2 regions of the Devosia sp. P1_H9 genome follow, and region 1 is predicted to be linked to the other one. Evidence: riboswitches for the same ligand, from Rfam matches in the RefSeq annotation. Region 1 holds a riboswitch; the other holds the start of a gene.
The links. Region 1 has a riboswitch for cobalamin ahead of AC1DYL_RS10270 (HupE/UreJ family protein). Riboswitches for the same ligand answer to the same signal wherever they lie in the genome.

Region 1 (15,342 bases):
CGCCAGTATCCCGTCGGTGATCGACTGGCCCGAGAGCGAGGTCCCGGCGGCCCGGAACGTCAGCGGCAATCCTTCGGCCCGCGCCGCCTCGATCACTGCGCGCACCTCGTCCTCGGTGTTGACGATCACCACCACCGCGGGCACCAGCCGATAGTGGCTCGCATCGCCGGAATAGGCGTAGGTCATCACCGGGTCGGTCATGATCCGGTCCCGGCGGATCACCTCCCGCAGCCGCGCCACCACCCCTTGCGTCGCCGCAGCCCGGTTCACCCCGATCGGGGCCATCTCGTTCACGTCACTACCCGCCCTACTGTCTTGCCCTGGCATGTTAGTGCCATTCGCCGGGGCGAGATAGTCGGGCCCGCGCCGCGCGGTACGCTACGAAACGATTTCGACCTTATCGGCCGGCGGGCCGGGGAAGGTTGCAAAGCCGGTGATCACCCCGCCGCCGAGCAGTTCGTCGACCGCCCGCCCCGCCTGGTCGATCGCCGAATGCGCGTAGGCATAGGCGCCCGAATCCGAGTTGGCGATGGCGATCCGCCCCCAGCCCTTACGCGCCGTCTCGATCGGCAGCGGCCCATCCGGCCAGAACTGGTCCCACGGCCGCATGTACTCGAGCGCGTAGCCGTGACTCCAGCGGTTGCAGGTGATCGCCCCGATATCCCGCGCTGCGTCGAACCCCTTGTCGCCCAGCGCGCGGTTCAGCATGTCGCGCACCTCGCGCTCCATATCCTCGAAGCTGATCGCCGTAAGCGTCTGCCGTCCCATCGCCGCCTGCTCGCGGGCCGAGCTTCCGGGCTCCCCCGCCACCACGATCTTCGCCACATGCAGCAGCACGGGATCGGCCGGCCCTTCCGCGAACTTGTAGTCGCCGACGCTCACCGGAAAATCGATCGAGGCGCCCAGCCAGAACCCGCCCGGCGCCTCGAAGCCGGAAATCCCGGCATCGGCGAAGGCCTGCCAGTTGTTGACCAGCACATTGGTGTAGATCAGCGGGATCTTCACCTGGTCGTCCAGCGCTTCGATCTGCGCCTCGCCGACCTCGTCGCTGAGATAGCGGATGATCCGGTGCCAGCACGCGAGCACGACCTGCTTGGCTCGCACGGTCCTCAGCTTTCCGTCCTCGACATAGGTCACGGTGACGCTTTCCGCCGAAGCCGGATCGCCATCGTGCTTCACCTTCACCACGCTGGCATTGAGCCGCAGGCGCGTGTCGTTCTCCGCCGCGTCGAGCACATCATAGTCGAGCCGGCCGTTGACCAGCTCTTCCATGCCCGTGCCGGCAAGCGCCTGGGGGATCAGCTTCCGCACCAGCGCCCGTGCCACGCCGGCGTTCCCGTCGGGGAAGTGGTAGATGTAGTCGTCCGGGTCGACCAGCACGAGCCGCCCCGACGGGCTCATCGTCTTGAACGGGTGCTCGCCCAGGTCCATGCCGCCGAACCCAGGATTCCAGTTGCCCCAGGCATCGAGCGCCGTCACGCCGTCGATCCCCATGCCGAAATACTCGTGCGTCGACTCCTGGAAATACGCCACCAGTTGCGGATCGTACCCGCAGATCCTGGTTAGGAAGTCGGCATAGGTGGTCTCGGCGAGGATCTTGAACTTTTCTTCCCGCGTCTTGCCCTTGAGATAGTCCGGCGGGGCGTCGATCAGCTCGATCAGGTTCGTCTGCGCCTGGGCGTTCAATGGCGTCTGCGGCACCCAGTCGGCGGCGACCTCGGTCTGCACCACTAGCCTGTCTTCGCCGAACACCTCCTTGCGGAAGAACGTCGCATCGCCGAGGCCATGCCGCTCATACCAGCCGCTGTCGTAGTAGCTCTCGAACTTGTCGAGCTCCACCCCGACATCGGCTAGCACTTCCATGACCAACGGCGAAAAGAAGCTCGGTGTCTGCAGCGACTGGCTGCCGCCGTAGCCGATCACCGACCTGCCATTCGCCGTGGTGAACTCGTTGCGCTGCGCATGCCCGCCGAAATCGGCATTGTTCTCGAGGACCAGCACCCTGCCCGGCTTGTGCTTCTGATAGAGCTGCGCCGCGGCCAGCCCCGAAATGCCGCCGCCCACCACCACTAGGTCGTAGCTCTCACCGGTTGCCTCGGGTGCTTCGGCACTATCCCAGAACGTGCCGTCGCGCAGTGAGTGCGCCACGCCCATTGCCGTTTCGGAGTGTCCGCGCAGTTGCCCCATCGCCGGCGGATAGGCCGAGGGAGCGGCGGCCTGCGCAGCGTCGGCGCCGAGGCCCAGCTGCGCGGCCGCAACACCGCCTACGGTCAGCGCCACTCCGTTGAGGAAATCCCGCCGGCTGATCAGCCGGTCCATCCCCAGTTCACGATCACGCTCGGACCAGTCCGCCATAGTAAAGACTCCCGCCGCTCATTCTGCCTCAAGCATCAGAGCAGGCGGGAGTTCTTGTCAATCACGGCAATATCTTAGCCGAGGTCGATATCCGTCGCGTCCTCATCAAAGCCGCCGCGAATTTCCTGCGCGGCGCGGCGAAGAATCTCCGCCACTCGACGGTCGTCCTCGGGACCGCGCCGGATCGCTTCTTTGATCGCCTTCTTCAGCGCCTTGCGCGCCTCGTTCACTTCCGGCGCCACGTCGTCGATATCACGGTCGGGCCGGGCTGGGCGCTCGGGCCGGTCGGGTCGTCCCGGATGCTCCGGATGCGGCGGCGGGCCGCCGCGATCGCCGAACCAGCCGCCCCGGCCAAACTCCCGCCCCATGCCGCGAAATCGGCTGCGGAACTGTTCCGCCTCCTCCGGCGTGAAGGGAAAGTCCTGGCTCGCCATCCGCTCGCGCAGATGCTCCATGCCCGAGCCGGCCTTGGCGAGAAAATCCAGCGTCGACGCGATCGCCTCGCGATTGTCGTTGAGGTGCGTCCGGCCCTCGTCGGTGATGGTGTAGAGCTTCTTGTTGCCCTCGGCGGCCGAGGTCACATACCCCGCCTCCTCGAGATAGGTCAGCGCCGGATAGACGATGCCCGGGCTCGGCGAATAGAAGCCGTGAGAATGCTCCTCGATCGCCTTGATCAGGTCGTACCCATGCCGCGGCTGCTGCTCGATCAGGAACAGCGCGACGAGCCGCAGGTCGCCCGAGGCGAGCATCCGCCCGATACGGAAATTGCCCCCGAACCCGCCCCAGTCGCCTGGGTTGATGCCGCCTTCGAAGTTGCCGAATTTCCGAAACCCGCGCCGCGCCATAGCTTCCATGCGCCGCCAGTTCCGGTCCCACCTATGGTCGTGATCATGCATGACTGCACTCCAAGATATATCTTACGATTAGCCGCAAAGATATGCCTCGACCACGGAGCGTTCAAGATAGCTCTCAAGATATATCTTAAGTCAGCGATACTGCCTTGATCCTCCTCCGCGTGGCGGCGGAGGGGGCGGCCACAAGCACGAAGCGAGCTACCCCGCGATCGCCTTCACATACCGCTCCGCCGAAGCATGCACCTGCGCCTTCGCATCCTTCGTCATTACCCGATCCCACCAGGCCGAGTAGATCCGGTCATACGCAAAGCCCTCGACGCAGCCGACGATGCGGTTCACCTGGCGCGCCGGCAGCGGGATCAGGTTGGGATAGGAGTACATGAAGCTCACCCAGCGCGTGTCCGGCACCACCATGATGGTGTCGCCGGTCATCAGCACGCCCTTGCCGTCCTCGCCCGGCCAGTGCAGCGCCGTCGAGCCCTCGAAATGCCCGCCGCAACGCGCCAGCCTAACCCCCTGCCCCAGGTCCAGCGTCTCGCTGTTCCAGAAGCTCACCCGCTCCGACGGCCGCATCACATACTGCCGGTTCGCCTCATGGATATGGATCGGCACCCCACCCAGCGCCTCCGACCAATCGACCATCGAGGAATAGAAATGCGGATGCGAAATCGCCATCGCCCGCACCCCGCCCAGTTCCTTGATCCGGGCAACCGCCTCATCAGTCACCAGCGGCGTACAATCCCACAGGATGCCCCCGCCCGGCTGCCGGATCAGCAACATCCGCTGCCCGATGGCAATCTGCGGCGTCGCCCCGATACCGACGAGCCCCGGCTCCTGCTCCTTGAACTCGATCGTGTGCTTGGCTTGCAGCTCCGCCAGCGTCGTCCACCGCTGCCCGGCCGGCGTCACATACTGCCGCTCGTCATCACAGATCGCACACCGCTCCGGCGGCGCCTCGGACGGTGCATGGCCAACGCCACAGGTGACGCAGATAAAGGATTGCATGAGGAAAGCTCCGGTTCGAAAAAGCTGCCGGACCAATTGTTAGCGGAGTCGAGAACGCTTGGGCACCAGACTGAATCAGATCATGCCTCTCGCCTGCGGGTTGCCTATCGGTGCGCTCCCGTCCAAAGTGACCTCGCGAAATGGGGGTCGCCAATGCTGAAAGCTGCACTGTTTGCGGGGTGCGTCCTGCTTCTGTCGGCGACTTCAGCTGGTGCGGCGAGATTGATTGCCGAGCCTGCCGACACCCAACCCCTGCCACGGCCCGAAATACTGCCTCCGCCAAATGGCGAGTTAGTTCGCACCATCAAGGACAGCAACGGAACCACGAAGATCGATGTCAGCGGTAAAGGAGCGGTGCTGTGCGCCTGGAGCATCCTCGTTGCAGTACAGGCAACCACCGAGGCATGTGGCTGGAAACGCCTTCCCGTCGATGCTGCGATAGATGCCGCCATCGCCGACATGGACAAGTACATCATCGAGAACATGCCAACGCCGATAACCCAAGGCGATCTCGATGAACGGAAGCGGCACGACCGCGAAGGTGTTTGGGGAGTGGAAGCCGACGAGATCGCGTTGATGTGCGAACTCAGTTCGGAAACCGATACCTACGCAAACTTCGCCTCAAGCATGCGGCAGATCGACCCGGCGACCTTGGCCACGAGTATCCAGGACTCGCTCTCAATCCCTCGCGAGCCCGTCATGAACCCCTGCCTCTAGGCCACCAGCCCCTTCCACACCTCCAACTCGTCCAGCGTCTCACCCGCCCCCGCCAGCGCGAACTGGTAGATGTCGAAGCTCCCCACCATCACGCCGTAATAGCCCGGCCGCTCGCGTGCCTCGTGCTTGAGCCGCAGGATCAAGTCCCGGTCGCAGTTCGACAGATCCGCGCGCAAATTCGCATCTCGCGCCTGGCGCACCGCGAAATCGAAAGGCTCCCAGCCCCAGATGTCGCACTTCCATTCATTGCCGGCGAAATCCTTGAACTCGATGCCCCAGTAGAGCCCGGCGCCCAGCGGATGCGGGTCGACATAGTCGTTGAGGAAGCTCGCCTTGTGCAGCTGCAGCCCGGCCCGGTCGAACTGGATGGCGATGTCCGCGGCGAGCCCCGCCCACTCGGCCCAGCGTTCCGCCTCGCACGGCATGTGGATGTCGATGTCGCGCCACACCATCAGGTCGTAGCCGGCGCTGCCGGTCACCACCGCCTCGCCGAAGCGGGCATTGAGCAATTCGAGCAGGCCGGTCTCAACCAGCACATTGCGGGTCTCGTTGCGGAGTTCGGCGGCCAGCCGCGCCCTCTCTTCTGCGTCCTGAAGAGCTGCGTCCATTCCAAATGTCCCTCTTTGGAATCCGTCCCGGGGCATCCCGACCCCGGAATCAAAAGCCCGGCTCGTGAGCCGGGCTGAAAATCTAGTGACGTAAGCGCCGAAACTGTGGCGGCTTACTCGGCCTTGGGCTCGGCGGCAGCCTCGGTCGCAGCAGCAGCCTCGGCGGCAGCAGCAGCGGCGGCCTCGGCGGCGTCCTTCTCGGCGAGTTCCTTCGCCAGCGCCTCGGCAGCGGCGATCTTCTCAGCCTCGCGGGCGTTCTTGGCCTCGATGGCGGCTTCGCGCTCACCGGCCTCGATCTTCTTGGTACGGGCGCCGACGTTCTCGAAGATACGGGCGGCCTTACCGCGACGGTCGCGCAGGTAGTAGAGCTTGGCGCGACGCACCTTGCCGCGCTTGATCACTTCGACGCGGTCGATGTTCGGCGAGAGCACCGGGAACACGCGTTCCACGCCTTCGCCGTACGAAATCTTGCGCACGGTGAAGCTTTCCATGATGCCGGTGCCGGAGCGGGCGATAACCACGCCCTCATAGGCCTGCAGGCGTTCCTTGTCGCCTTCGCGGATCTTCACCCAAACCTTGACGGTATCGCCATGGGTAAATTCCGGATGGGCGCCCTTGGCGAGCAGCTTCTCGTGCTGCTCCTGATTGAGCTGTTCGATGATGTTCGACATCTGATGTTCCGTTCGTCTTTTTCAAAGGAGCGTTTCGCCGGCTTTCGCCGACCGCCCGGTCTTGGTTGCACGGATTTTTATGCATTATTGGCCGAGCCGAAGCTCAAGCGAGCGGGGCTATAGATGAAGAAAGCCCGCGAGTCTAGAGCAGGTCTAGGGCTCGCGGGCCTTTGATGTCACTTCGATGTCAGCCGCGCGACACTAGTCGCTGCGGACGAGGCTCAGAGCCAGCCAGCCAGCACCCCGACACCGCCCAGCGCGAACACGCCGCCCGCCACCTGCGCAACCGTCTTGCTGTACTTGCCGACGAGCTTCGATACGCCCATCGCCGCCCCGATACCCGCCGCGTGCAGCAGCGCGGTCGCGACGATAAAGCCCGTCGCATACTCGAAGCCCGAGGCATCCACCGGCATTTCGGCGCCATGCGCGTGGCCGTGGAAGACCGCAAACACCCCGACCAGGGCCGAAGCCGCCACCACCGGCATCGGCCGGCCGAGCGCCGCGACGCCGCCGATCACCACGCTCGAGAGTGCAATCCCCAGCTCGACGAACGGCACGTCGATCTGCCCGACGCCAAGCAGGAAGCCCACCGCCATCATGCCCACGAAGCTCAGCGGCACCAGCCACAGCGCCTTGCCGCCCAGCACATAGGCGAACACGCCCACCGCCACCATGGCGAGCACGTGGTCGAGGCCACCCACCGGGTGCATGAAGCCATGCAGGAACCCCGAGGTGTCGCCATGCCCGGTATGGGCAAAGGCGGCCGTCGGAACAGCAATGAGCAGAAGTGCCAGAAGCGCGCGCATAAGTATCTCCATCTCGGGACCCACCGTCCCGTTCGCGTATGTTTCACTGACGGCCGGTCTCCTGGCTCCGGGCATCTCCCACTCCGCCTTCCCAGTCGCAAACCAGTGGCACGCTGAGTGGAAGTTAGGCCCGTTACAGTCGCGGGGGCGGCGCCGGCATCGCCCGAAGGCCACCGGCTTCCCGTTTCACGCATCACCCGATGCGCACCGTCGCCTTATCTCTGTCAGGTCTCGGTAGCGAGATCAACGGCAAGCCGCGCATTTGCCGCATGACGCGGCACCTCCTCCTGCGCTAGAGGAGCAACGTCCAACCGGGATGGCCCCAGTGCTGAATGCGCGAAACATGGGAATCGAGGTGCTGCGCGCGGCTATCGTGCTGGCGCTGGTCTTCCTCAGCTTCGCGCACACTCCGGTCACCGTGGCCTCTGCCGGCCCCGACGTGCTCACCGCCGCGCTCGACCTCAGCTATTGCGGCGATCTCCCGGACGAGCCCAAGTCGCACGCTCCCTGCCACGCCTGCCGCATCGGCGCCGGCGCCGACCTGCCCCCGCCTTGCACCCTCGCCCTCCCGGCCACCCTCGTCGCCGCGGTTGCCTATGGCGCGATGCCGGTGCTGGTGCAGCCGGCAACCTCCATCCGCCCCTTCGACGCCCGCGGACCACCTCTCGCCTGATCTTCCTCGCCTCGAATTCCCCAATTCCATTCGAAAGATCAGTTCAATGAACCGTCTCCTCATCCCGGCCCTGCTGGGCCTTGCCCTTGTCGCCACCCCGGCCTTTGCTCACAATGGCCTCATCCACGAGGGTTGCCCCACCGGCCAGGTGTTCACCGCCGGCGACCTCACCATCACCGACGCCTACACCCGCGCCATGCTGCCCAAGGCCCAGGTTTCCGGCGGCTATCTCACCATTGAAAACAAGGGCAGCATTGCCGATCGCCTGCTCGGCGGCAGCACCCAAGCCGCCAAAACCGTCCAGGTTCACCAGATGAAGATGGAGGGCGACATGATGAAGATGGGCGAAGTCGAAGGCGGCCTCGAAATCCCCGCTGGCGGCACCGTCGCGCTCACCCCGGGCGGCGACGCCTATCACCTGATGCTCATGGGTGTCGGCACGCCGTTCGAAGAGGGCCAGTGCCTGCAGCTGACGCTGAAGTTCGAGAAGGCCGGCGAGGTGCCGGTCGTGCTCAACATCGGCGGCGCCGCAGCCGACGCTGCGCCCGAGGGCGAGATGAGCATGCCGATGGGTCACTCGGACCACCAGATGGCCCCGGCGCAGTAAGCCGGCGCTACTTCAGCAGATCCGGCCGGCGCGCCCGCGTGAGCTTCTCGCTCTCGGCGCGCCGCCACTTCTCCACCTTGCCGTGGTCGCCCGACGTCAGCACCGCCGGGATCTCGCGCCCCTCAAACAGCTGTGGCCGCGTATATTGCGGGTATTCCAGCAGCCCGTTCTCAAAGCTCTCGTCGGCATGGCTCTCCGCCGCCCCCAGCACCCCGGGGATCAGCCGCACCACCGCCTCGAGCAGCACCATGGCCGCGACCTCGCCGCCGGCGAGCACATAATCGCCGATCGAGACTTCCTCGAGCTGCCTGGCCTCGATCACCCGCTGGTCGATCCCCTCGAACCGCCCGCAGACGATCACCGCCCCCGGCCCCGCCGCCAACTCGCGCACACGCTCCTGCGTCAGCGGCTTGCCGCGCGGCGACATCAGCAGCCGCGGCCGAGCATCGCCTTCCGGCGACACCGCGTCGATGGCTTTCGCGAGAATGTCCGGCTTGAGCACCATCCCGGCGCCGCCGCCCGATGGGGTATCGTCCACCGTCCGGTGCCGATCGGTGGCGAAATCGCGCAGCTGGGTGGTCGAAAGGCTCCACAACCCATCCGCCATGCCACGGCCGATCACCGAGGCGCCGAGCGGCCCCGGGAACAGTTCCGGAAAGAGCGTGATGATGTGAGCTGAAAAGCTCAATCGGGTTCTTCTTCGCCCGGATCCGCCTCGATCGGCGGATCGATCAGCAGATACCCGTCCTTGACCCGCACCTCCGGCACAACGGCCTTGGAGAATGGATAGAGATAGGTATCGCCCGAGCGCGGATCGCGGATTTCGAGCAGGTCGCCGGCGCCGAAATTGGGCACCGCCATCACCTCGCCGATCTCCGAGCCGTCCGACAATCGGGCTTTCAGCCCGATCAGGTCGGCATGGTAGAAATCGTCTTCGTCGTCCGGCTCCGGCAGCAGCGCGCGATCGACATAGAGTTCGACCCCGTTGAGCTTTTCCGCCGCGTTCCGGTCGTTCACCCCCTCGATACGCGCCACGAGCACATTCGTCGTGGTGCGCGCCGAGAGGATTTTGATCGTCAGCCCCGGCTTGTCGGTCGACAGCGGGCCATAGGAAACCAGCGCCAGCGGGTCCTCGGTGAAGGACTGGATGCGCACTTCGCCCTTGATCCCATGGGCCGCGCCAATGCGGCCCATGAGGAGCTTGTTGTCGCCCGCTTGCGCCACGGCTTACTCGGACGCGGCTTCGGCTGCCGGCTCTTCAGCGGCGGGAGCGGGAGCGTTCTTGGCTTCCTCGGCGGCGGCAGCGGCAGCAGCCTTCGCCTCGGCGCGCTCGGTCGCCTTCTTGCCCGGCACGGCCTTCTCGGGGTTGTTGCGCGCTTCGCGCTTCAGCAGGCCCGCGGCGTCGAAGAAACGGGCGACGCGGTCGGTCGGCTGGGCGCCGACGCTCAGCCAGTGGGTGGCGCGCTCGGTGACGAGGTTTACGCGCTTTTCCTTGTCGGCGAGCTTGGGATCATAGGTGCCGATCTTCTCGATGAAGCGGCCATCGCGCGGCGAACGGGCATCGGCGACGACGACGTGGTAGTAGGGGCGCTTCTTGGTGCCGGCGCGGGCAAGGCGGAGTTTCAGCGACATAGGTTCAGTCCTTTGAGTTGATTTCGTCTGTTACTTTTTCTTCGGCACGAAGCCGCCACCGAGGCCCGGAAGGCCAGGGAAGCGCGGCGCGCCGCCAAGCCCGGGAAGTCCCGAGCCGGATTTGAGCAGCTGGCCGACATCGGTCGGCAGCTTGTTTTCGGTGAGTTGCTTCGGCGGAGCCGCCTGCTGCGGAATGGCCGCCGGGTCGATGCCCATGCGACGCGCCAGCGCCTCGAGTTCCTTGGGGTCCATCGACGACGGGTCCGGCATGTTGCCGAGCCCCGGCATCATCCCGCCCATCTTGCCGCCGAACATGCCAGCGAGCGACCCCATGCCACCCTTCGACACCTTCTTCATCATGTCCGCCATCTGGCGGTGCTGCTTCATCAGCTTGTTGACGTCTTCGACCTTGGTGCCAGAGCCCGCCGCGATGCGGATGCGCCGCTTTGCGTTCAACAGGTCCGGGTTCGCCCGCTCCGCCTTGGTCATCGAGTTGATGACGGCGATCTGCCGGTCGAACACCTTCTCGTCGATATTGGCGCCGGCCATCGCCTTCTTCATCTGGCCCATGCCCGGCATCATGTTCATGAGCGAACCCATGCCGCCCATCTTCTTCATCTGCAGCAGTTGGCCGCGCAGATCCTCGAGGTCGAAGACGCCCTTCTTGAGCTTCTTCGCCATCTTCTGCGCGTCTTCGGCAGTGACGTTCTGCGCAGCCTTCTCGACCAGGCTGACGATGTCGCCCATGCCAAGGATACGGTCGGCGATGCGCGAGGGATGGAAATCCTCGAGCGCATCCATCTTTTCGCCGGTACCGAGCAGCTTGATCGGCTTGCCGGTCGCCGCCCGCATCGAAAGCGCGGCGCCGCCACGGCCATCGCCGTCGACACGCGTCAAAACGATACCGGTGATATCCACCCGCGCATCGAACGAACGTGCCAGGTTCACCGCATCCTGGCCGGTCAGCGAGTCGGCCACCAGCAGGATTTCGTGCGGATCGGTAGCGGCCTTCACCGCCGCCGTCTCTTCCATCAGCTCTTCGTCGATATGCGTGCGACCCGCCGTATCGAGGATCAGCACGTCATAGCCGCCGAGCTTGCCCTCGCGCTGCGCGCGCCTGGCGATATCGACGGGCTTTTCGTTCTGCTGGATCGGCAGCGTATCGACGCCGATCTGCTCGCCGAGCACCCTGAGCTGCTCCTTCGCCGCCGGGCGGCGATCGTCGAGCGAGGCCATCAGGACCTTCTTGCCCTGACGCTCCTTCATCCGCTTCGCCAGCTTGGCCGAAAGCGTGGTCTTGCCCGCGCCCTGCAGGCCCACCATCAGCATGGTCATCGGCGGCGTGGTGTTGAAGTCGATCGGCACCTGCGTTTCGCCGAGCACCTTGACCAGCTCGTCGTGGACGATCTTGACCACCTGCTGGCCCGGCGTCACCGAGCGGGTAACCTCCGCGCCAACGGCGCGCTCGCGCACCTGCTCGACGAACGCCCGCACCACTTCCAGCGACACGTCGGCCTCGAGCAGCGCCCGGCGCACTTCGCGCAGCGCCGCATCCACGTCGCTCTCGTTGAGGGCGCCGCGGCCCCTGAGGCCCTCGAAGATTTTCCCAAGCCGGTCGCTAAGGCTTTCGAACATTTTTGTTCCTTTGGTTCCGCAGCATGGATGCCTCGGACCCGGAGATAGGTAGTCTTGGTCGATCCCGCCATCCGAGGACGGCGCCATCGGCGCAAACGCCAAACCCACCCGAGGGCGCATCGCGCTGTCGGGTGTTAGCCTCCGGGATCTCTTTATACCTTTGCGGGTCCCGGTCGGCAGTCAGGCGTTCGAACCTGATGAATTGTCGCGGTCGATAGAGAGGAAATGGGGCGGAGTCAAGGAAGAGGCGCACTGCCTTCAAGCGATCCGCCGCCCCTGCACGGCAACGATCCCCTCGACGAGCAGAGTATCGACCTCGAACCCCATGCCAACGAGGCTCGCTGCAGCCTGCATGGCAAATCGCTCCGCAGTGCGGATAGCCGGCGCCTCCAGCACGAGCACGATCCGCCCACCTGCCTTCAGCACTTTGCGGAACGCGGGCGCCCAGCCAAGGTCGGCATGCCGGGGAAAATCGACGTTCACCGCGAATGCCGCATCGAATGTGCCGAGGTCCAGCGTCTCGAACTCGCTTTCGAACGCCGTCAGCCGCCCCAGGCCAGCGTTCCGCTTGACGCAGGCCTCGACCATCTTGCCCGAGCGGTCGACCGCCACCACATCCGCGCCCGCCGCCAGCACCAGCCCGGTCGCGATCCCGTGTCCGCAACCGATTTCCAGCACGCTTTCGCCGCGCCTCGGCGCCAGCAATTCCACCGCCCAGCGATGACGTTTCGCGATCTCCGCCAAGCACGACTCCCCTTTCGCAACGAAATAACCCGGCCGAACGTGACCTGAACATGGCCGTTGCCCGCTTTCCCCAGCAGCGCTACATCTTGGCCGGGTCTGCAGTTCACCCAGGCGTCGCCGCCCCATCCTGGGAGCTAAACCTGCCTCATATCCGAGCCCAGCACTTATCCCCGTGCCAACTCGCAAGCCGGCGGCCACGACATCTCCTCCGGGGGATTGGCACTACGAGGATGAGTTGATGTCCAGAACTGCTGTCCCCCTGCGGGTGGACGACCTGTCGCCCTTCGCCAAGACGCTCCGCCAGAGCCTCTCACAACACGAGGGCATCCCAACCCATGTCGAACTGCTGAACCTGTTGGCGAAAGCCGCGGGCTTCGCGAACTACCAGCACCTGCGCGCCGATGCCGGCACCGCCGGCCGGCTGGCCACAGCCGCCGAAGCCGCACCCCGTGCCGACCTCACCCAAGTCGAGAAGGCGGCGCGCTATTTCGACGATGGCGGCGTGCTGCAAAGCTGGCCGGCCCGCTTCAATCTGCAGCTGCTCTGCCTCTGGGTGCTGTGGTCGCGCCTGCCGCCCGATACCAGCTACACCGAACGCGAGATCAGCGACCTCTTGCGCGATTGGCACGAGTTCGGCGACCACGCGCTGCTCCGCCGCGCCATGTACGAAGCCAAGCTCGTCGACCGCACCATCGACGGCCGCGACTACCGCCGCATCGAGCAAGCCCCGCCGCCCGAGCTCAAACCGCTCCTCGCCCACCTCGCCGCCCGCGCCCCGGTGTAGCCGGCCCAGTGGCGGGACGCAGCGTTGCGCCCGCCACTGGCAATTTGGCGTCACTTCCGCCATATACACCCACAACTGAGACCCAGCAGGTCACGCACATGTCCACGGCCCCATTCCTCAAGATGAACGGGCTCGGCAACGAGATCATCGTCGCCGACATGCGTGGTCGTGCCGATCGCGTTACCCCAGCCGCCGCCGTAGCCATCAATGCCAACCCGGCCACCCGCTACGACCAGATCATGGCCATCCATGATCCGCGCACCCAGGGCACTGCCCATTATATCGAGATCATCAACTCCGATGGCTCGCTCGCCCAGGCCTGCGGCAACGGCATGCGCTGCGTCGTTCAGGCGCTCTCGGCCGAGACCGGCCAGAAGCACTTCGTCTTTGAAACCCTCGCCGGCATTTTGACCGGCGACGAGCATCCAGATGGCCTGATCACCGTCGACATGGGCAAGCCCCGTTTCGGCTGGGAAGAGATCCCGCTCGCCGAGGAGTTCTACGACACCACCGGCATCGAGCTGCAGATCGGGCCGATCGACGCGCCGGTGCTGCACACCCCGTCGGTCGCCTCGATGGGCAACCCGCACGCCACTTTCTGGGTCGAGGACGACGTCTGGAGCTACGCGCTCGATCGCTTCGGCCCGCTGCTCGAGAACCACCCGATCTTCCCCGAGCGCGCCAATATCTCGATCGCCCAGGTCGTCGCCCCTGATCACATCATCCTTCGCACCTGGGAACGTGGCGCCGGTCTCACCCGCGCCTGCGGCACGGCCGCCTGCGCCGCCCTGGTCAATGGCGCCCGCACCCATCGCACCGGCCGCAAGGCCACTGTGACCCTCCCCGGCGGCGATCTCGTCATCGAGTGGCGCGCCGACGACCATGTGCTGCTCACCGGCCCGGCCGAGTTCGAGTTCTCCGGCACCTTCGAGCCCTTCACCGGCACCTGGACCCGGGACCAGGTGGACGCCTGATGTCCATCGAAACGCTGACCTTTGGCTGTCGCCTCAACGCCTATGAAGGCGAAGTGATGAAGGCCGAAGCCGAAAAGGCCGGGCTCGACAACACCATCATCATCAACACCTGCGCCGTTACCGCCGAAGCCGTCCGGCAGGCGAAGCAAGCCATCCGCAAGGCCAAGCGCGACAACCCCGAGCGCCGCATCATCGTCACCGGCTGCGCCGCGCAGACCGAAGCCCGCTCCTTCGGCGACATGGCCGAAGTCGATCTCGTCATCGGCAATGCCGACAAGCTGAAGTCGGAAAGCTATGCCCCCATAGCATTCGGCCTGCCCCTCAACGACAAGGTCCAGGTCAACGACATCATGTCGGTCAAGGAGACCGCCGGTCATCTGATCGAGGCCATGGACGGCCGCACCCGCGCCTTCGTCCAGGTCCAGAACGGCTGCGATCACCGCTGCACCTTCTGCATCATCCCGTTCGGCCGCGGCCCGTCGCGCTCGGTGCCGATGGGCCTCGTCGTCGAGCAGATCAAGAAGCTCGTCGGCAACGGCTACCGCGAGATTGTCCTCACCGGGGTCGACATCACCTCCTACGGCCCCGACCTGCCGGGCACCCCGACGCTCGGCAAGCTGGTCCAGCAGATCCTGCGCCACGTCCCCGACCTGCCGCGGCTGCGCATCTCGTCGATCGACTCGATCGAGGCCGACCCGGCCTTTTATGACGCCATAGCGTCCGACCGCCGCCTGATGCCGCATCTGCATTTGAGCCTGCAGTCCGGCGACGACATGATCCTCAAGCGCATGAAGCGGCGGCACCTCCGCGACGATGCCTTTGCCGTGGTGGACAAGCTCCGCTCGCTCCGTCCTGACATCGTCTTCGGCGCCGACATCATTGCCGGCTTCCCCACCGAGACCGATGAGATGTTCGAGAACTCGCTCGAGTTCATCGAAACGGCCAATCTCACCTACATCCACGCCTTCCCCTATTCGCCCCGCCCCGGCACGCCGGCGGCGCGCATGCCGCAGGTGGACAAGCGCGTGGCCAAGGAGCGCGCCGCACGCCTCCGCGCCCTCGGCGAAGCCCAGTTCGAAAAGCTCGCCGCCTCCCGGATCGGCCAGATCGAGTCCATCCTGGTCGAAAAGGACGGGATCGGACGCCAGGAGCAGTTCATTACCTGTTCATTGCCCGGTCATCGGGCCGGTGAAATTGTGACAGCCCGTATTACCCATTTCGCGGATGGCAACCTCGTCGGCGAACCACTGAGGACCGCTGCCTGATGGCCGAAAAGA
Region 2 (15,342 bases), on a different contig from region 1:
GACGAGGTGCGGATGCAGCGTTTCGACGGCGCGGCCATGCAGCGAGATGGCCGAGACCGATTGCAGCGGCCAGTGGAGGCGCGCCGCGGCGAGCTGGAAGGCCGAGGGGTGGGCGTGGATGACGAACTCGGACGGCAGCAGGTAGCGCGTCAGCGTCGCGCCGATGCCGAACCACATCGGATCGCCGGAGGCGAGGATGACGGTCGGGGTTTCGCGCAGCGCCATCACTTGCTCGATCATGGTTTCGAGCGGCGGCTCCCATTCGATCAGGGTGCGGCCATCGGCATAGGAAGAGGCAGGCGAGTGATCGGGTTCCTCGCCGGAGAGCGCGCGGGCCACAGCCTCGAAGCTGCGCTTGGTGACGAACTCGGGATTGAACAGATCGGCGCTGGCATTGGGACGGGTGATCGGCTCGAGATCGGCCAGGAAGCGGGCGGGGCCGATGACGGTGTCGGCGTAGTTGAGCAGCAGCTTGTAGGACGCCGGCAGCTCGCCCGGGCCGCGCTCCCCTACCCCGATGATGTGCAGCCAGGCGGTCATGCGAGGTCTTTCGAAATGGCGTTGAAGGCGGCGCTGGCGATGGCCGAGCCACCGCGGCGACCGCGCACCGTGAGGAATGGAATAGAAAGCGCGCTGGTCGCGAGCAAGGCCTTGCTTTCAGCCGCCCCCACGAAACCGACCGGCGCGGCGATGATGGCGGCGGGGCGCGGGCCGCCTGCTTCGATCAGTCCGATGAGGTGGAACAGGGCGGTGGGGGCGTTGCCGATGAGGACGACGGCGCCTTCGAGACGGGGGCGCCAGAGTTCGACGGCGGCAGCGGACCGGGTGGTGCCGAGGGATTTGGCGAGAGCCGGGACGGACGGATCGTTGAGGGTGAGGACGAGCTCGGTGGTCTCCGCAAGGTGGCGGCGGATGATGCCGGAGCGAACCATTTCGCAGTCGCAGAGGACTGGGGCGGCGGAGTTGAGGGCGTGGCGCGCGGCAGCGACGACGGAGGGATCGCCGACGATGTCGGCGGCGAGGTCGACCATGCCGCAGGCGTGGATCATGCGGATGGCGGCGGGGTGGAGTTCGGGCGGCAGCGAGGAGAGGTCGGCTTCGGCTGCGATGGTGGCGAAGCTCTTGATGTAGATGGCGTCGGGGTCGCGGAGGTAGCTCATGCGGCGCTCCGCAGCTCGGCGAGCAGCGCTTCGTGGCCAGCGCCGGCGATCCAGCCTTCCTCGGCGAGGAGGATGGCGCGCTCATCGGCGGCCAGCACGGGTGGCGGGCTGAGGACCGTGGCGAGGAGGCCGGCGCGGTCGAGTTCGGCGAAGCGGCTGGTGGTGACTTCGACCTGGGCGCGGTCGCGCGGCAGGCCGTCGGCATCGGTGACCGGGAACAGCGAGGGGTAGATTTCGACGATGGTGATGGGCTTGGCTAGATTGTCGGCGAAGGCGGTTTCGAATGGCCAGACGGCGATGTCGGCGGCGAAGCGCGGGTCGGTGCGGAGGGCTTCGAGGCGGGCGATGCCGAGCATGGCCTGGCTGCCGACGGAGCCGACGCCGGTAAGTTTCCAGACCGGCTGGGCGCTGCGGACATAGCGCTCGGCGAGGCGGCGTTCGGGGATGTTGGCGTAGGCGGTGGCGGGGCGCCTGGGGGTTAGGCCGGGGTAGCTGTGCTGGTGCGGGTGGCCCCAGAAGTGCGGGCCGTCGGCGAGGCGGAGGTTGATGGCTTCGGCGAGGTGGAAGCGGTTGGAGCGGTTGTCAGGGGCGTCCACCACAAGGCGGTGGAGCGTTGACCACAACTGCAGCCATCGGGGCTCATCGCCCCCCCACCCATCCTCCCTCGCAAGGGGGGAGGTGTCTGAGAGGCTGGTGGCTCGCGCGATGGCTGCCGCAGCGCCGCGGGGGTAGCCGAAGACGAAGTCGAGGCCGAGCATGATGCGCTGGCCGCGCTGGCGGGCGCTGAGCAGACGGCTGGCGATGGTGACCATCGCGTCGTGACGGGTTGGCGGATTCTCGCTCGGTACCCTGCCCTCAGAGCCGAGTTCACCGATCCAGATTGAGTCCTTGCCGCGCTTCGGGGTGTTCGCCGCCGACCAATCCACCGCGATGTAGCGATCGAAGAGCGGCATTAGCTCTCCTGGTCCTCGCGGGCGAGGCGGCCGGGGATCTTGGGGAGGGTCAGCGGGCCAAGCGGATGGTCGGCGTGGGGATAGGGGTGGTGGTGATGATCGGCGTGATCGTGGTGGTGATGGGGGCCGTCGCCGTGGTGATGGCCGTGATCCTCCGGGTAGCCGTGATCGTGGCTGCCGCCCAGGCGGATCACCGGGAAAGCAGGGCTGGCGACGAGGGCGTGTTGGGCCGGCGCGTGGGTGTGTGGGTGCGCATGCGGGTGGGCGTGATCGTGGTTGTGGTCATGCCCATGATCATGGCTGGGGAGCGGTGTCCACGGCAGGCCGTGCTTGAGGCAGAAGGCTTCGTCGCGGCAGGAGCTGTCGCAATCGCCCTTGCAGGGGCAGTTCTCGAGGCCGCCGCCGATGCCTTCGACGTGGTGGTGGTGGCTTTCCTGCGCGAGGCCGACTTCGGCTTCGAAGCCCAGCACCTGCTCGCGGTATTTGCACATGGCGCAGTTCATCAGGTTCTGCCCGACCAGCATCTCCTGGATGCGATCGACGAAGGTCTCGACCACCAACGGGTGATCGTTGAGGTAGGGCGCGTTGAGGAATTCGATGTGCGGGTATTTGGCGGCGGCTTCGTTGGCCGCGTCGTAGATGCGCTTGACCAGCACGCCGGTGAACAGGAAGTACGGGAAGACGATGATGCGGCGGTAGCCGAGCTTCACCGCATGATCGAGGGCCGGGGCGACGAGCGGGAACGTGACGCCGGAATAGGCGATCTCGCCCCAGCCGAAGCCCATGCCTTCCCAGAGCAGGCGCATGACCTTGGCGACGTTGGAATTGGCATCGGGATCGGAAGCGCCGCGGCCGACGACGACCAGCAGGGTTTCGTGGCGCGGGACGTCGTTGGGGGAAGCGTCGATGGCTTCCTGGATGCGATCGCCGGCGGCGCGCAGCATCTTGAGATCGACGCCGAGCTCGCGGCCGTAAGTGATCTCAACCGGTTTGCCGGCGGCATAGGTGTTGAGCACCGAGGGGATATCGTTCTTGGCGTGGCCAGCGGCGAACAGCATGCCTGGGACGGCGAGGACCCGCTTGACGCCGGCGGCGCGGAGCTTGTCGAGGCCCTGGTGGATCACCGGGTTGGCGAATTCGAGGTAGCCGTATTCGACCGGGACGCCCGGTAGCCGCTCGCGCAGGCGCTCGGCCAGCACGGCGAACTCGCCGACGGCGAGCTGGTTGCGGCTGCCATGGCCGCACAGCATGATTCCGGTCTCAGCCGGCAGGATCAGGGATTTTTCCATTCTCGCCTCTGTTTATCACAAAGGCAGAGTTCGCTTTCGACCAACCAGCAGCCCCGGATTTGGTCCCCGATTTGGGTCGACCGCACCGAGCGTGAGTTTCAGTCCATCAAGGAACGCTGCGCTATCAAGGGGTTGTAGTGAGGGGGCCATGAGGGGTCAAACGATTCCCCCATCACCCGCGAACGCTTCTGAAAATCACTTGCAAATACAGCAGCTTGTCAGGGCGAGGCGGCTCGTCTATTGGCCGTTGATGGCCAACAGCTCTTCCAACCTCGCCGTCCGTGTCGCCTATGGCAGCCTCGCCATCGGCATCCTGGTGCTGGCGTTGAAGGGCTTTGCGGCATGGTCAACCGGCTCGATCGCGCTCTATTCGGATGCGCTCGAGAGCGTGGTCAACCTCGTCACTTCGGTGGTGGCGCTGATCGCGGTACGGCTGTCGGCACGTCCGGCGGATGCGTCGCTGCCCTATGGGTACTACAAGGCCGAGTACTTCTCGGCCGTGGTGATCGGCATCTTCATCGCGGTCGCGGCGCTGCTGATTTTCCGCGAGGCGTATTTCGGCTTCATCCATCCGCGCCCGTTCGAGCTCGATCCGCTGGGGCTGAGCATGAGCCTGCTGGCCACGGCGATCAATGCCGGGTGGGCGTTCTGGCTGATGCGATGGGGGCGGCAGGAAGGCTCGCCGGCCCTGGTGGCGGATGGACGGCACCTGTGGACCGACGTGGTGTCGACGCTGGGCGTGCTGATCGGCGTGGCGCTGGCGGCGGCGACCGGCTGGGTGCAGCTCGACGCTATCCTCGCGGCGCTGGTCGGCGTCGCGATCCTTTGGTCGGGCTGGGAGCTGATCAAGCAGAGCGTCATCGGGCTGATGGACGTGGCGGTGGAGCCCAAGCTACTCAACCAGATCCGCGAGATCATTTCCGCCAATGCCGAGGGGGCGATCGAGGCGCATGACATCCGCACCCGGCAGGCGGGAAAGATGACGTTCATCGATTTCCACCTCGTGGTGCCCGGCGCGATGAGCGTCGAGGCGGCGCACTCGATCTGCGACGGAATCGAGGCGAAGCTGCGCGAGACCGTGGAGCGGGCGCAGATCACCATCCATGTCGAGCCGGAGAACAAGGCGAAGCACTCGGGGATCGTGGTGGTCTGAGGGGGCGCACCGATGAGCTGGTGCGAGCCGCCCCCACCCCCTGTCCAAGCCATTCGAGCATAGCTCTCATGGCCTTCTCCCCTAAAATCGCTCCACTGGAGCGATTTTACCTTCGGCCGGCTCGAAGCCCGCAAGGGGGAGGGAGACCAAAACACCTGCGTCAGGAAGGAGGCGCTACCGTCGGCGCTTCGCACCAGCAGAGCCCGTGAAAGCCTAAGTACTTCAAACTATTGCAGCCGGTTGGGCGCATTCCTACATATTCAGCAGCCGATGCGGGCTCGATCCGCGGGCTCTGCATCTTGGCACATGGAGGCTAAGATGGCTCTCAATGCTCCCAACATGGTGATGTACCTGCTGGCGCTGCTCCTCGCGATTGTCGGCGTGCTCGCCTATTTCGGCGTGCTCGGCGCGATCGTGGGTTGGGCATTCTGGCTGATGGTGATCGCGTTCGTCGTGCTCGCCGTCGCAGTGCTGGTGAAAACCGCCTGATACGCTGGTGCAACGGCGCGCAACCATGGCGGCTGCGCGCCGCACAACTTGTGCAAAGCCGCCTTCGCGGCATGGCTGCGATTCAGCGGCGCGCCTAAGCTTCTGCTCGTGTGCATGACCCAGGAGGTCTTCTATGACTCTCAATGCGCCTAGCCAGACCATGTTCATCGTCGCCGTCGTCATCGCGGTTATCGCGTTGCTGGGGGCAATCGTCGCGATACCTTTCGTCAGTGCCTACGCGTTCTGGATTCTGATCGTTGCCTTCATCATTCTCGCCGCAGCGGTGATGATGAAGGGGGCCTGACGCCCCGGCATTTCGCCGTTTCATCAAACGGCGAAAGCACTTGGGGTTTGAAGTTGCAGGCAAGCGCATGGCGGGCAATCCTCGCCGCCATGCGCGCTCTGATTTGTTTCATACTTATCGCCCTCGCTGCCCCGGCGCTTGCCGCTGGGTGGGAGACCTATGGCAACGCCCGCTTCGGCTACGCGATCGACGTGCCGCCGGGGTTCGAGTGGGGCAAGGAGGCGGACAACGGTGATGGCCGCGCCTTCCGCGATGGCGCCAGAAAGCTGCTGGTGTGGGGTGGCAATATCACCGAGGACAGTTTTGAAAGCGCGGTCGCTGCAGCGAAGGCGTTCGCGATCGGGGATGGCTGGACCATCACATATGAGGCGGTGACGCCGAGCTGGGCCAGTTACTCCGGCACGCAGGGCCAGCGCGTGCTGTACCAGCGGATGATCGCGTTGTGCGACGGGCAATATGCGGCGTTTCGGCTGGAATACTCGGCGGTCGACATCGGTGCGCTCGGTCCGGTGGTGGATCGGTTGGTGCAGAGCCTTGAGGGAGGGTGCTGATGGTGCGGGTTTACCAGCGCGAGGACTGGGCGGTGCATCCGACGCGCCGCTCCGGCGAGTGGGAAGGGGGCGACGCCAATGTGACGCTGATCCTTCACGACAGCGTCGAGGCGGGCAACGGTCCGCGGCTGCATACGCATCCCTACCCCGAGACGTTCATCATCGAGGAGGGGCGCGCGGTGTTCACGGTGGGGGACGAGGAGATCGAGGCCGGGCCGGGGCAGATTCTGGTGGTGCCGGCGAACACCCCGCACAAGTTCCGGACGCTCGGGCCGATGAAGAGCCTGCACATTCATGCGAGCCCGAAGTTTGAGACGCGGTGGCTGGAGTGAGCGGGCTGGTTTGCCCATCCACCGGGGTGGACGTTTCGGAGCTTAGGGCGCGCCTCCTAAAACTCGATCCCCGCCTGTGCCTTCACGCCCGCACGGAACGGGTGCTTGATCTCCGTCATTTCGGTGACAAGGTCAGCTAATTCGATGATTTCGTCCTTGGCATTGCGGCCGGTGACGATGACGTGGGTGTCGCGCGGCTTGTTGCGCAGGACCTCGAGCACTTCGTCGAGCGGCACATAATCGTAGCGCAGCACGATGTTGAGCTCGTCGAGCAGGATGAGCTTGTAGCTCTCGTCGGCAATGAGTTCCTTGGCCATCTCCCAGGCGCCGCGGGCGGCGGCGAGGTCGCGCTGGCGGTCCTGGGTGTCCCAGGTGAAGCCCTCGCCCATCGCCCTGATGGTGACCTGGTCGGGGAACTTATCGAGCACGTCGCGCTCGCCGGTGGACCAGGCACCCTTGACGAACTGCACCACCCCGACCTTGAAGCCGTGGCCGATGGCGCGGAACACCATGCCGAAGGCGGCGGTGGATTTGCCCTTGCCCTTGCCGGTGTGGACGATGAGCAGGCCGCGCTCCTCGGTCTTGGTGGCGAGGATCTTGTTCCGGGCCTCCTTCTTCTTGCGCATCTTTTCGGCGTGATAGGCGTCGCGCTCGGCTTCGCTCATCAGGTCGGTCTTCTTGGGGGCGCGGTCGGTCATTTGGACTCCTCGAGGAAGGCGTAGGCGGAATTGGACCTGGGTGTCCAGAAGCCGCGGCGGCGGGCTTCGTTGAACTTTTCGATCAACTCGTCATAGCCGAAGCGGTTGTTCTGCTGGATGAAAGTACGCGTCGCGTCGTCTTCGACGAAGGCTTCGAACGCGAGGTCGAAATGGTGGGTCTTCACCGCACCGGTGGTGGCGGCGAAGGCGAACATGTAGTCGACCGTGGCGATGATCTCGAAGGCGCCCTTGTAGCCGTGGCGTTTCACGCCATCGATCCATTTGGGGTTCACGACGCGGGAGCGGACGACCTTCGAAATCTCCTCGGACAGCGTGCGGGCCAACGGGCGGTCGGGACGGGAGTGGTCGTTGTGGTAGGCGGCGGGGGCGCGGCCGGTGAGGGTTTCGGCGGTGACGGCGAGGCCGCCCTCGAACTGGTAGTAGTCGTCGCTGTCGAGCAGGTCATGCTCGCGGTTATCCTGGTTGTGGACCACGGCTTCGATGTCGGAGAGGCGAGCAGAGAAGCGGTCGCGCTCCGGGGTGCCATCGGCGTTGGCGCCGTAGGCGTACTGGCCCCAATTGAGGAAGGCCTCGGCGAGGTTGGCCTTGGTCTCCCAGTTGCCGGAATCCATCAGGCCCTGAAGCCCCGCGCCATAGGCGCCGGGTTTCGAACCGAAGATGCGGTGGCCAGCGCCGAGGGCGGCGGCGCGATCGTCGGCGCCGGCGCTCATCAGGGCCAACGCATCGGTGCGCATGCGGGCGGCGATGGGGTTCTGGTCCTCGGGCTCGTCGAGGGCACCGATGGCGCGGACGGCCTTGTCGAACAGCGCGATCTGGGCTGGGAAGGCATCGCGGAAGAAGCCGGAGATGCGGAGGGTGACATCGACGCGGGGGCGGCCGAGCCTTGCCAGCGGGATGATTTCGTAGCCGGAGATGCGGAGCGAGGACGGGTCCCATACGGGTCTCGCGCCGATGAAGGCGAGGGCTTGGGCGATATCGTCGCCGCCGGTGCGCATGTTGGCGGTGCCCCAGACCGAGAGGGCGAGGGAGCGGAGCGGGTGGCCGTGGTCCTGGAAGTGGCGGGTGAGTAGGTTCTCCGCGGATTTGCGGCCGAGTTCCCAGGCGGTGGGGGTGGGCACGGCGCGGATATCGACGGAGTAGAAATTGCGGCCGGTGGGGAGCACGTCGAGGCGGCCGCGCGAGGGGGCGCCAGACGGGCCGGGGGCGATGAATTTGCCGTCGAGGCCGAGGAGGAGGGAGGCGAGTTCGTTCGGGCCGGAGGCGGCGAGGCGGGGGCGGATGGTGTGCTCCACCGTTTCCAGAACGGCCTTTGTCGCTTGCCAATCGGCGTCAGGGGCCCTGCCCTCGACCAACTCTGCCGCTAGCGCTTCCAGGTATTCGACGACGTCGCCGACCGTGCGTGGGGTCGCCCCCTCCACCAGCTTCGCTGGTCCCCCTCCCCCGCCCCGCGGGGGAGGATCAAGGAGAGATCGGGGGCCGGTCCAGGGGGCGCCAAGATCGGCGGTTAGCGGATCGAAGGCGAGTTTGAGGTCGTCGGCCAAGGCTCGGATGAGGGAGGCTTCGCCGGGGGTGTCGCCGCGGGGGACGCGGGCGAGGGCGACGATGAGGTCGCGCTCGAGGCGGCCGGTGGGGGACTGGCCGAAGATGTGGAGGCCGTCGCGGATCTGGGCTTCCTTCAGGTCGCAGAGGAAGGTGTCGATGCGTTTGAGCGTTTCGAACTCGTCGGGGACGAGGCCGATGTCGCGATCGAGGCGGGCATCACGCGTGAAGTCGAGGATGCGTTTGCGCAGGCCGGCGAGGCGGCGGCGGTCGATGCCGGAGGCGGCGTAGTACTCGTCCAGCAGGGCTTCGAGGTCCTTGAGGGGACCGTAGGTTTCGGCGCGGGTGAGCGGCGGGACCAGGTGATCGATGATCACGGCGCCGGTGCGGCGCTTGGCCTGCGTGCCCTCGCCGGGGTCGTTGACGATGAACGGATAGAGCTGTGGGAGTTCGGCCCAGAGGGCGGCGGGATAGCTCGCCGCATCGAGGGCGGTGGCCTTGCCGGGGAGCCACTCGAGGTTGCCGTGCTTGCCATTGTGGAGAAGCGCGTGGGCGGCGAACTCGTGGCGCAGCCAGAGATAGGCGGCAAGGTAGCCGTGCGGCGGTACGAGATCGGGATCGTGGTAGCTGGCGGTTTCGTCGAGGTGGTAGCCGCGGGCGGGCTGGACGAGGATGGCGACGCTGCCGAAGCGGAGGGCGGGGAGGTGGAAATTGTCACCGCGGACGAAGGGATCGGCTTCGGGATTACCCCAGCGGGCGGTGACCTCGGACTGGATCTTGGCGGGGAGCGTGGCGAAGAGCTCGCGGTAGCGATTCACGGGAAACGGGATGCCGGTGCCGCGGTCGGGGTGGGCGTTGGTGGGCCCGGATTGGAGGAGGTCGATGAGGGTGTTACCGTCGGCCGGGAGATCGAGCGTGGGGCTCCCCCCCACCCTGTCCCTCCCCCGCGAGGGGGGAGGTGACCCGACTGAGAAGCCGGCGGCTTCCAGCGCCTTCAAGATCTCCACCGTCGACTGAGGGGCGTCGTAGCCGACGCCGTTGGCGAGGCGGCCGTCGCGGATGGGGTAGTTGGCGAGGACCAGGGCGACGCGGCGATCGGGGCGCGGGGTGGCGCGGAGGGTGGTCCAGTTCTTCGCCAGCGTGACGGCGCGGCGGATGCCGTCGGGGTCGGGGGCGTAGGCGGAAAGGGGGCACTGGGTGCGCTCGTGCCAGACGGCGTCGTGCTTGTGGCCGACGAGCGGCATGCCGATACGGCCGTCGAGTTCGGGCAGGACGACCTGCATGGCGAGGTCTTTCGCTGTTAGGCCCTGGATATCGGCGGCCCATTGGGGTTCCGGACGGCCGCCCTGCAGCAGCTGGATCACGGGGGCGTCGATGCCGGCGAAGGGGTTCTGCTTGTCGTCGAGGCCATCGAGCCCGAGGGCGAAGCCGGTGAGGTTGAGGATGGCGCTGGGTGGGTAGGCCGCGAAGGCCGACTGAACGAAGCGGATGCAGGCGGCTTCCTTCAGCGTCGAGACGACGATGGGGACGGGGTTGAGCGATTGGGCTCCGAGTTCTGCGATCAGGGCTTCGAGGGTGGCGGTGCCGGCGCCTTCGAGGGCGGCGCGGTAGAAGAGGATGGGGATGTTCGGGTTGGCCGAGGCGAGGAGCGCGTCGACCATGCCATGGGCGGGGTGCCAGAGGCCGAAGCGGTGGAAGGGTTTGGGGGTGACATTAGCGTCGAGCGCCGGGCGCCCCCCACCCTTGATCCCTCCCCGCGAGGGGGAGGGAGACGACTGCGCTAGCTGTGCGAAAGCCGCGAGGAGTGCGTCGGCGTTTTCGGGGCCGCCGGCGGTGAAGAGGGTGTGGAGTCTGGTCCAGTCATCGGGGTGGATGGTGGAGCGCTGCTGCAGGATCGGGTCGGGGTTGGCGTCGCCGGGGAGGAGGGCCAGCTGGATCTTGCCGCTGAGGGCGAGGGCGGTGAGTTCGTCGACGCCGTATTGCCAGTAGGCCGGGCCGCCGAGGAGGCGGACGACGACCAGTTTGGCGTGCTGCACCGTCTGGTCGAGCCACAGGTCGACGGAGAGGTTGTGGCTGAGGCGCAGGAGGTTGGCGAGGCGCAGGTCTGCGGTGCCGGAGCGATCGGCCGCGGCGGCAAGCATCATCAGCTCGCTGTCGGCGGCCGAGGCGAAGATGAGCGCAGCGGGCGTTTGGGCGAGGTCGATGGCCTCGCCCTCCTGCTGCAATGCCCCGGCTTGCGCCGCGAGGAGGTGCATCAGGCGGCGGCCGCCACCGCCTGCTGGAGGCTTGCGGTGATGGCGGCGTGATCGAGCGGCGACTCGCCGATCACCACCAGCGCGGTCTGGCGGGCCTCGTCGGGCTTCCACGGCCGGTCGAAATAGGCCGTGACGCGGGGGCCGACCGCCTGGATGGCGAGGCGGGCCGCGGCGCCGGGGAGTGCGGCGAAGCCCTTGAGGCGGAGGACGTCGTGGGTGCGGATGGTCTGCTCGATGGTTTCGAGCAAGTGGTCCTTGCTGGTGACGCCGTCGAGGGTGACCGAGAACGAGTCGAAGTCGTCGTGCTCGTGGCCCTCGCCGCCGTGCTCGAGCTCGTGGTGGCTCTCGCGGCCGGCGAGATTGTCCTCGGTCGAAAGACCCATGCCGAGCAGGGCCGCGACATCGACATGGCCGTTGCGGGCACGGACGATGCCGGTGCCCGGGCGCATTTCGGCGCGGAGGTGGGTCTCGATGGTGTCGAGATTGGCGTCGGTGACGAGATCGGCCTTGTTGAGGATGATCAGGTCGGCGGCGACAAGCTGATCCTCGAACAATTCGCCGAGCGGGGTTTCATGGTCGAGCATGGCGTCGGCGGAGCGGAGCGCATCGACGGCGGCTTCGTCGTTGGCGAAGCGGCCTTCGGCGAGCGCCGCGGCGTCGGCGACCGTGACGATGCCATCGATGGTGACCTCGGACTTGATCTCGGGCCAGTTGAAGGCGCGGATCAGCGGCTGCGGCAGCGCGAGGCCGGAGGTCTCGATGACGATATGGTCGGGGCGATCCTCGCGCTCGAGCAGCGCCTGCATGGTGGGGATAAACTCGTCGGCGACGGTGCAGCAGATGCAGCCATTGCTGAGCTCGATCATGTCCTCCTCGCGGCAGGTCTCGTCGCCGCAACCGGCGAGGATTTCCTTATCGACGCCGAGTTCGCCGAACTCGTTGATGATCAACGCGATGCGCTTGCCCTTGGCGTGGGCGAGCAGGTGCCGGACGAGCGTGGTCTTGCCGGCGCCGAGGAAGCCAGTGATGACGGTGACGGGAATCTTGCTCATGCGTGGGCACCCTTCAGGGCAAAGGCGGGGGACTTGGCGAAGCGCTCGTTGAGCCAGCCGTGCAGCGGGCCGACGGTCAGCCAGAACAGCGCGCCGGTGGCGAGGGTGGTGGCGGCGAAGCTGGTCGCGAGGTTGGCGGGCACGGTGGTGGCGTGTTCGCCGGCGAGCTGGGGGGCGCCGATGACGTGCGGGGCGAGGATCAGCGCGGCGGCGATGACGATGCCGGTCCAGTTGCGGAGCTTGGCGATGGCCAGCATGCCGGCGCCGGTGGCGATGGCGGTGCCGACCCACCAGACCTGGCGGGCGACGAGATCGGCGGCGGGCATGCCAGGGAGTTCGGGCGGCAGGCCGAAGGCCGGGGCGAGCTGCAGCGCGACGAAGCCGCCGAGGCCCCAGATCACGCCGTTGCGGGCGGTGATCTCGATGCCGGAGAGGACAGAGACGGCAGCGAGGAGGAAGGCGAAGCCGATGCAGCCGAGGAGGTTGGCGAGCACTGTGTAAAAGATGCGCTCAGCCCCACCCTGAGGAGCCCAGGCGTCTTCGTCGTGCTCGTGGGCGGGGGCGGCTTCCTCGTGCGAGTGCGCCGGGGTGGCGGCGTCGTGGGTGTGTTCGGCGGCAGCCTCGGCAGGAGCGGCGTTTTCATAGACCTCGGCGGCGAGGATCAGCGGCACGACGCGCCACTGCTGCACGGCGCTCATGGCCAAGCCGGCTGCGAGTCCAGCAAGGACCGCAGCGAAGAAGATTCGCTGGAAGAGTTTCATCGATGTCTCGTTTGCTTGACGGCGTCAGTGGCAGGGGAAGCCGAGCGAATGACGCGTGTCGTGCGCACCATTGTGGATGGCCATGTCGCTGGCAAAGCCGACGCCGCCGACGAGGACGAAGCCGATAAACAATGCCAGCACACCTGCGATGACGCGCTGCGAGACAGAGAGACTGGCGACGGACGCCGTCTGGACCTGAGTATTCATATGCCTGCACCCTCCGTGCGGATGAAAAGGGGGGAGTCCCCGGTTGCACGCTGGCAGGTCTCCTGGCTCACGGGTCGTCGTGTTCTCCGGCCTTCCCGACACCTCGTGGCATCAGTGGCACAGTCGGAGGGCACTCGCCGCTTACAGTTGCGGGGGCAGCCACGGATTTGGTCCCTGATGGGTACGCCGCACCGTGTTCCCTTTTGATCCCCTCGCCCGAACGGGTCCGAGGAACCAACGTGGGGCTATCGTTACGCCGCGGGAGGGGTCGCGGTCAATCTTCGGCCGCGGCGGAATCGGGATAGCCGACGGTGACCGTGTCGACGCGCGCATCGACCTTTTCGAGCAGCGGCTCGGTGGACGAGATCTGCATATCGCCGGAGATGGCATCGACGTTGAGGTCGGCCGGGTAGTCGCCGACGGCGAAGCGGGCCGAGACAATGCAGCCACCTGCAGGAGGTGCGAGCTTGCCGCCCTCGAAGATGGCAGCGCCGCCGTAATCCCAGAAGAAGCCGAACATCTGGAACGGCCCGCCATTCAGCGCTTCGACTTCCTTGACCGTGAGGCCCTGCTTCAGGCCGCCCGGCGCAGTGTCACCGGGCGGGACGGTGAAATAGGCGACGCGCTCGTGCTTTTCCTCGTCCCACCAGCCGAACTCGATGGTCTTGGCGGGATCGTTCGGAAAGACCGTGGTGGCGAGTACGGTGGAGCCTTCGGGACCGGGGACGTCGCCGGTCACTACGTTATCCTTGCCGAAGGTCTCGATCAGACGTGCTTCGGAGCTGTCGCCGGCGAATGGGCCGTCGCAGGCGATGTCGGCGGCCATGGCTGGAGCGGCGAGCAGCAGCAGCGGGAACAGCATGAGGGAGCGCATGGTCGACCTCCGTTTGATCCGTCGATTCTAGCGGACCGCGTTGAGTCTGGGCAGGCCTTGCGGCGGAAGCTGGGCGCGGCGATCAATGGGCTGACCCCAATTGATTCGCGCAGGTGCCCGATGCCCTTCACCTTCCAGACGGTGATGCCGATCCTGTTACTGATCGGCTCCAACGTTTTCATGACCGTCGCCTGGTACGGGCACCTGAAATTCCCCAGCATGGCGATGTGGGTCGCCGTGATGGTGAGCTGGGGTATCGCACTGGTCGAATACTGGCTGGCCGTCCCCGCCAACCGTATCGGCTATGGCGCCTATACGGCGGCGGAGCTGAAGACCATCCAGGAGGTGATCAGCCTCACGGTGTTCGCCGGCTTTGCGGTGTTCGTGCTTGGTGAGAAGCTGACCTGGAATCACGCCGTCGGATTTCTGCTGATCTTTGCCGGGGCGTTCTTCATTTTCCGGGGACCGTTGAAGTAGCCAGCAGCGACTGGTGGGCGAAAGCGCCCGCCCCTGCCCCATCAGCGACGGCGAAGCTGATGTTGTGCATCGGGCGCGCGGCGTCGCCTGCGGCATAGACGCCTGGGATCGAGGTCTGCTGGGTGTGATCGACGACGAAGAAATCGCCGACTGCGCCGGCCTTGGTCTCGCAGCCGAGCTCGACGCCGAGATTGGTGGAGAAGCTGATCGGGGCGTGGACGAAGATCGCCGCAAGCGGCACTGGCTCCGCAGTGGTAACCACCGAGTTCAGCATGCCGTCGTCGTGGTCGAAACGGACCACCGCTTCCTCCACCAGTTTCACCCGCATATCGGCCAATGCGGCCTGTACCGTCGGATCGACGGGGGTGCCGTTGGCGAACAGCGTCAGATCGTTGGTCCACTCGGAGAAGAAGCGGGCGAGGTGCAGGATGTCGCCTTCGCGGAGCAGTAGTCCGAGCGGCCGGTCGGCGACTTCGTAGCCGTGGCAATAGGGGCAATGCAGCGCGCTCTTGCCCCAGCATGCGGCCATGCCGGGGATCGTATCGACGCTGTCGGTAACACCGTGGGCGAGGATCAGGCGGCGGGCCGTGAGCTGTTCGCCGGAGGCGAGCTCAAGCGAAAAGCCGTCGTCGACGGCGCTTGCCGAGATCGCCTCGGCGGTGCGGCGTTCGATGGTCTTGTAGGTGTCGAGCTGGCGGCGGGCCTCGGCGAGCAGTTCACCAGGAGCGGCGCCATCGCGCGACAGGAAGCCGTGCGAGTGGGCGGCGAAACGGTTGCGCGGCTTGCCAGTATCGAGCACCAACACCCTGCGGCGGGCGCGACCGAGCTGCGTGGCGGCGGCAAGGCCGGCAAAGCCGCCGCCGATGATGATGACGTCGTACATGGGACGATCCTGTTGGTACGGAGAATGGCAGCGGCGGCGAGACGTTCCCCGCCGGTGCTTCTTCGGCGCTACTGCGCGAGGCAGGACTTGAGGTTGGTGGCGAGGTTCTCGATCAATTGGCGGTAGAGGCCGGGGCCCTCGTCGAGATTGGCGCCCTCGGGGTCGAGCACGCCCTGCTTGGCGGTGGTGCCTTCGGTAAGGACGTTGACGATCCGCGGGTCGAACTGCGGCTCGGCGAAGACGCAGGCGGCGTCGAGGGTCTTGAGCTTGTTGCGGATCTCATTGATGCGATCGGCGCCGGGAGAGACCTCGGGGCTGACTGTGATCGAGCCCGCGACGTTGAG

Region 2: linked by a shared signal. The riboswitch ahead of AC1DYL_RS06560 (CbtB domain-containing protein) and the one ahead of AC1DYL_RS10270 (HupE/UreJ family protein) in region 1 are both predicted to bind cobalamin.

The regions. Positions count from the first base shown of each region.
Region 1 is NZ_JBFUCQ010000004.1:364,773-380,114, forward strand. It holds gene AC1DYL_RS10235 (FAD-binding and (Fe-S)-binding domain-containing protein) at 1-285, opposite strand, end outside; gene AC1DYL_RS10240 (NAD(P)-binding protein) at 379-2,355, opposite strand; gene AC1DYL_RS10245 (PadR family transcriptional regulator) at 2,430-3,251, opposite strand; gene AC1DYL_RS10250 (MBL fold metallo-hydrolase) at 3,408-4,214, opposite strand; gene AC1DYL_RS10255 (hypothetical protein) at 4,368-4,931, shown strand; gene AC1DYL_RS10260 (hypothetical protein) at 4,928-5,539, opposite strand; gene rplS (50S ribosomal protein L19) at 5,653-6,210, opposite strand; gene AC1DYL_RS10270 (HupE/UreJ family protein) at 6,432-7,016, opposite strand; cobalamin riboswitch at 7,051-7,243, opposite strand; gene AC1DYL_RS10275 (hypothetical protein) at 7,342-7,689, shown strand; gene AC1DYL_RS10280 (copper chaperone PCu(A)C) at 7,736-8,296, shown strand; gene trmD (tRNA (guanosine(37)-N1)-methyltransferase TrmD) at 8,304-8,984, opposite strand; gene rimM (ribosome maturation factor RimM) at 8,981-9,520, opposite strand; gene rpsP (30S ribosomal protein S16) at 9,524-9,928, opposite strand; gene ffh (signal recognition particle protein) at 9,959-11,563, opposite strand; gene AC1DYL_RS10305 (class I SAM-dependent methyltransferase) at 11,822-12,307, opposite strand; gene AC1DYL_RS10310 (DUF2087 domain-containing protein) at 12,546-13,091, shown strand; gene dapF (diaminopimelate epimerase) at 13,190-14,065, shown strand; gene mtaB (tRNA (N(6)-L-threonylcarbamoyladenosine(37)-C(2))-methylthiotransferase MtaB) at 14,065-15,330, shown strand; gene ftsY (signal recognition particle-docking protein FtsY) at 15,330-15,342, shown strand, end outside.
Region 2 is NZ_JBFUCQ010000003.1:75,504-90,845, forward strand. It holds gene cbiE (precorrin-6y C5,15-methyltransferase (decarboxylating) subunit CbiE) at 1-540, opposite strand, end outside; gene AC1DYL_RS06500 (precorrin-8X methylmutase) at 537-1,160, opposite strand; gene AC1DYL_RS06505 (hypothetical protein) at 1,157-2,113, opposite strand; gene AC1DYL_RS06510 (sirohydrochlorin chelatase) at 2,113-3,402, opposite strand; gene AC1DYL_RS06515 (cation diffusion facilitator family transporter) at 3,653-4,555, shown strand; gene AC1DYL_RS06520 (hypothetical protein) at 4,874-5,044, shown strand; gene AC1DYL_RS06525 (hypothetical protein) at 5,178-5,348, shown strand; gene AC1DYL_RS06530 (hypothetical protein) at 5,402-5,899, shown strand; gene AC1DYL_RS06535 (cupin domain-containing protein) at 5,899-6,231, shown strand; gene cobO (cob(I)yrinic acid a,c-diamide adenosyltransferase) at 6,288-6,929, opposite strand; gene cobN (cobaltochelatase subunit CobN) at 6,926-10,744, opposite strand; gene cobW (cobalamin biosynthesis protein CobW) at 10,744-11,796, opposite strand; gene AC1DYL_RS06555 (CbtA family protein) at 11,793-12,557, opposite strand; gene AC1DYL_RS06560 (CbtB domain-containing protein) at 12,582-12,764, opposite strand; cobalamin riboswitch at 12,800-13,018, opposite strand; gene AC1DYL_RS06565 (hypothetical protein) at 13,039-13,638, opposite strand; gene AC1DYL_RS06570 (DMT family protein) at 13,759-14,115, shown strand; gene AC1DYL_RS06575 (NAD(P)/FAD-dependent oxidoreductase) at 14,090-14,998, opposite strand; gene AC1DYL_RS06580 (zinc ABC transporter substrate-binding protein) at 15,067-15,342, opposite strand, start outside.